Regions from separate parts of the Halobacillus salinarum genome, predicted to be linked through region 2. Evidence: a T-box and tRNA genes for the amino acid it is inferred to sense, from the RefSeq annotation. Region 2 holds a T-box; the other holds one or more tRNA genes.
The links. The T-box of region 2 lies ahead of proS (proline--tRNA ligase). A T-box ahead of a tRNA ligase gene usually reads a tRNA of that ligase, here a tRNA-Pro.

Region 1 (2,455 bases), 910 kb from region 2:
TTTCCCTTACCTCTAAGGTAATAAGATCCCTCAGAGACGATGAGGTAGATAGGTCCGAGGTGGACGCGTGGTGACACGTGCAGCTGACGGATACTAATCGATCGATGACTTATCTAAATTGAAAAGCGGAAGCTAGACATACAACTATGATGTTTCGAGTTCGTTTGAATGTGCACTTATCCAGTTTTGAAGATTTATTAAAAAAACCCTTGAAATTTATTCAACGGGGTCATATAATATATCTTGTCCTTAAAAATAAAGGTTTGGTAGTAACGGCGAAGAGGTCACACCTGTTCCCATGCCGAACACAGCAGTTAAGCTCTTCAGCGCCGATGGTAGTCGGGTCGATCCCCGTGAGAGTAGGACGCTGCCAAACCTTTACATAATCCGGAGGATTAGCTCAGCTGGGAGAGCACTTGCCTTACAAGCAAGGGGTCGCAGGTTCGAGCCCTGCATCCTCCACCATTTTCATTCAATAACCAGCCGGCCTAGCTCAACTGGCAGAGCAACTGATTTGTAATCAGTAGGTTGGGGGTTCAAGTCCTCTGGCCGGCACCATCTTATTGAGTGAATTCGTTTTTTGTGAGTGAAACATATTTTTTGAGCCATTAGCTCAGTTGGTAGAGCATCTGACTTTTAATCAGAGGGTCGGAGGTTCGAATCCTCCATGGCTCACCAGTTACTTGCGGGTGTGGTGGAATTGGCAGACACGCTAGATTTAGGATCTAGTGCTTCACGGCGTGGGGGTTCAAGTCCCTCCACCCGCACTTATACTTATGCGGAAGTAGTTCAGTGGTAGAACACCACCTTGCCAAGGTGGGGGTCGCGGGTTCGAATCCCGTCTTCCGCTCCATAGATCAATCAGTGAGAACCTTATTTGCCGTGCCGGGGTGGCGGAATTGGCAGACGCACAGGACTTAAAATCCTGCGGTGGGTTTCCACCGTGCCGGTTCGAGTCCGGCCCTCGGCACCATATAGTTTTTTGCGCCCGTAGCTCAATTGGATAGAGCGTCTGACTACGGATCAGAAGGTTAGGGGTTCGACTCCTCTCGGGCGCGCCATTACGGGAAGTAGCTCAGCTTGGTAGAGCACTTGGTTTGGGACCAAGGGGTCGCAGGTTCGAATCCTGTCTTCCCGACCATTTTACTTTATATTTATTGGGGCCTTAGCTCAGCTGGGAGAGCGCCTGCTTTGCACGCAGGAGGTCAGCGGTTCGATCCCGCTAGGCTCCACCATGATTAATTTGATCTTTGAAAACTGAACGAACCAACCAGTACGTCAATTCATTCTTTCTATCATATAGAAGGAATTCAAACAAAGCACACACGATGTGCACACGAGCTTTAGGACCTTCAACGGTGTTGAAGGCAAGCGCTGTCAAAAGCGCACAGCTTTTCAATTTTTTTGGAGAGTTTGATCCTGGCTCAGGACGAACGCTGGCGGCGTGCCTAATACATGCAAGTCGAGCGCGGGAAGCGAGCGGATCCTCTTCGGAGGTGACGCTCGTGGAACGAGCGGCGGACGGGTGAGTAACACGTGGGCAACCTGCCTGTAAGACCGGAATAACCCGGGAAACCGGGGCTAATGCCGGGTAACACCAACCTTCGCATGAAGGATGGTTAAAAGATGGCTTCTCGCTATCGCTTACAGATGGGCCCGCGGCGCATTAGCTAGTTGGTGAGGTAACGGCTCACCAAGGCGACGATGCGTAGCCGACCTGAGAGGGTGATCGGCCACACTGGGACTGAGACACGGCCCAGACTCCTACGGGAGGCAGCAGTAGGGAATCTTCCGCAATGGACGCAAGTCTGACGGAGCAACGCCGCGTGAACGATGAAGGTTTTCGGATCGTAAAGTTCTGTTGTTAGGGAAGAACAAGTACCGTGCGAATAGAGCGGTACCTTGACGGTACCTAACGAGGAAGCCCCGGCTAACTACGTGCCAGCAGCCGCGGTAATACGTAGGGGGCAAGCGTTGTCCGGAATTATTGGGCGTAAAGGGCACGCAGGTGGTTTCTTAAGTCTGATGTGAAAGCCCACGGCTCAACCGTGGAGGGTCATTGGAAACTGGGGAACTTGAGGACAGAAGAGGAGAGTGGAATTCCACGTGTAGCGGTGAAATGCGTAGATATGTGGAGGAACACCAGTGGCGAAGGCGACTCTCTGGTCTGTCTCTGACGCTGAGGTGCGAAAGCGTGGGTAGCAAACAGGATTAGATACCCTGGTAGTCCACGCCGTAAACGATGAGTGCTAGGTGTTAGGGGGCTTCCACCCCTTAGTGCTGAAGTTAACGCATTAAGCACTCCGCCTGGGGAGTACGGCCGCAAGGCTGAAACTCAAAGGAATTGACGGGGGCCCGCACAAGCGGTGGAGCATGTGGTTTAATTCGAAGCAACGCGAAGAACCTTACCAGGTCTTGACATCCTTGGCCCACCCTAGAGATAGGGTTTTCCCTT
Region 2 (2,455 bases):
TCACGGAACCCCAAGGAATTTCCTGAATTCTGTGACGGACGCGGTCAAAGGGGCGAGCGGGATTATTATTCAATTTCCTTTCTATGCAGGGATTATGGGAATGATGGTTTCTTCCGGTCTCGCTGCGATGATGTCAGAAGGGTTTGCGTCGATTTCCACCGATTTCACTTTTCCATTCTTTGCTTTTCTCAGCGCTGGAATCGTAAACTTTTTTGTACCCTCCGGCGGGGGACAGTGGGCGGTCCAGGCACCGGTCATGATTGAGGCGGCGCAGCAGTTAGGCGTCTCGATACCGAAAACCGCCATGGCTGTCGCCTGGGGAGATGCGTGGACGAACTTAATCCAGCCTTTTTGGGCCCTTCCTGCACTTGCGATCGCAGGATTAAAGGCCAAAGACATTATGGGCTTCTGTTTAATTGTTCTTTTTGTAAGCGGTGTCATCATCTCGCTTGGCTTGCTGTTTTTATAAGAAGTCACAGCGAGTGAAACTGTCCATTAATGAGCAGCGGCTGACGTAATTTTAGAAATAGGAAATGTTGGCCATAATGAGGAAACATACAGAAGTTAAGTCTTCCAGCTGACTAAGGGTGGAAGACTTGATTTTAGAGTACAGGAGAAAAGGATTTTGAGTCAGGAAAAAATGCACATACACCTTGCTTCTGAAATAGATTATGTATAAAATAAGTTCAACTTAACAATCGCATCTGCCTTGATCAGGAATAGTAACTTGGATTCCACTTTTACAGAGAGGGAATATTTGCTGAAAAGTTCCCATTGAATGAACAAGTGAACCTGCCTGGGAGTTCTGTATTCAATATACAGCGGTCGATACCGTTATCATAGGAAGTGTAAAGCTGTGCTTTAAATTAGGGTGGTACCACCAGGAATGGTCCCTAACTTAAAGGACAGCTTTTGTAATTTTTCAAGGAGGGGATCTACGATGGCTAAAGAATTTGTGGAAAAAATAACGAGCATGGATGATGATTTTGCCCAGTGGTACACAGATATCGTAACAAAAGCCAAGCTTGCTGATTATTCCAGTGTGCGGGGGAGTATGATCATTCATCCGTATGGATACAAAATATGGGAGAACATCAGGGATGAGCTGGATAGGAAAATTAAACAAACCGGTCATGAGAATGTTTACATGCCGCTGCTTATTCCAGAGAGTCTGCTGCAAAAGGAAAAAGATCACATCGCAGGGTTTGCTCCTGAAGTTGCGTGGGTGACTCATGGAGGCGAAGAGGAGCTGCAGGAGAGGCTCTGTATCAGACCAACCTCTGAAGTTCTGTTTGGAGAATATTATAAAAATGTCATCCACTCTTACAGGGATCTGCCTAAGTTGTATAACCAATGGTCCAACGTAGTCAGATGGGAAAAGACGACTCGTCCATTTTTAAGAACACTCGAGTTTTTATGGCAGGAGGGCCACACCTGTCATGAAACGGAAGAAGAAGCGGTGGAAGAGACGGAAAAAATGCTCAATGTCTATGCGTCTCTTTGCGAAGACTTACTGGCTATTCCAGTGATTAAAGGGAAGAAAACAGAGAAGGAAAAATTCGCAGGAGCTACGTTCACCTACACGGTTGAGAGCTTAATGCATGATGGCAAAGCCTTGCAAACCGCTACCTCACACTTCCTGGGAGACGGGTTTGCGAAAGCTTTTGGCATTGAATTTTTAAACAGGGATGGCAATTTACAAACCGTACAGCAGACGTCGTGGGGATTCACCACAAGGATCATCGGAGCGATGATCATGGTCCACAGCGACAACAGAGGGCTGGTATTACCACCAAAAGCAGCTCCAACCCAAGTGATGATTGTGCCGATCGCAAGTCATAAGGAAGGCGTGTTGGATCATGCTTATGAAATTAAAAACAGCTTGAAAGATTCAGTGAGAGTAGAGATTGATGCAAGTGATAAAAAGCCTGGCTGGAAATTTAATGAGTACGAAATGCAAGGGGTGCCACTCAGGTTAGAGGTGGGACCAAGAGATATCGAAAAGGAACAGGTCATGTTCGTGCGGCGTGATACGGGTGAGAAACGACAAGTATCTGTTCACGATTTAAAATCGGAAGTTGAAAAGCTGCTGGCCGACATCCACGACGAGCTTTACAAAAAAGCAAGCCTCTATCTCAAAGAGAAGACGTTAATAGCCTTTACATTAGCAGACATGGAAAACTTCCTGCGGGAAGATAACTATTTGATCCAAGCGATGTGGTGCGGAAATAAAGACTGTGAAAACGAGATCAAAGAAAAAACCGGGGCTACATCACGGTGCATCCCGTTTGAGCAGGAATCGATCGCTGAGACATGTGTCTGCTGCGGGAAACAGGCGGAAGATATGGTGTACTGGGCGAAAGCTTACTAAAAATGCTGATGCGTTTATTAGTGAAGAGAAGTTTCCAAATATGGGAAACTTCTCTTTTTTTCCAGGCCGATCGACTTCTTAAGA

Region 1: it has a tRNA-Pro gene. The T-box ahead of proS (proline--tRNA ligase) is inferred to sense a tRNA for this amino acid. The anticodon was not compared.

Annotation. Positions count from the first base shown of each region.
Region 1 covers NZ_CP095073.1:234,437-236,891, reverse strand. Annotated here, with positions in the region: rRNA gene MUN89_RS01375 (23S ribosomal RNA) at 1-117, shown strand, start outside; rRNA gene rrf (5S ribosomal RNA) at 263-376, shown strand; tRNA gene MUN89_RS01365 (tRNA-Val) at 390-465, shown strand; tRNA gene MUN89_RS01360 (tRNA-Thr) at 483-558, shown strand; tRNA gene MUN89_RS01355 (tRNA-Lys) at 603-678, shown strand; tRNA gene MUN89_RS01350 (tRNA-Leu) at 686-767, shown strand; tRNA gene MUN89_RS01345 (tRNA-Gly) at 779-853, shown strand; tRNA gene MUN89_RS01340 (tRNA-Leu) at 885-973, shown strand; tRNA gene MUN89_RS01335 (tRNA-Arg) at 985-1,061, shown strand; tRNA gene MUN89_RS01330 (tRNA-Pro) at 1,065-1,141, shown strand; tRNA gene MUN89_RS01325 (tRNA-Ala) at 1,160-1,235, shown strand; rRNA gene MUN89_RS01320 (16S ribosomal RNA) at 1,402-2,455, shown strand, end outside.
Region 2 covers NZ_CP095073.1:1,141,229-1,143,683, forward strand. Annotated here, with positions in the region: gene MUN89_RS05880 (short-chain fatty acid transporter) at 1-469, shown strand, start outside; T-box leader at 701-898, shown strand; gene proS (proline--tRNA ligase) at 941-2,371, shown strand.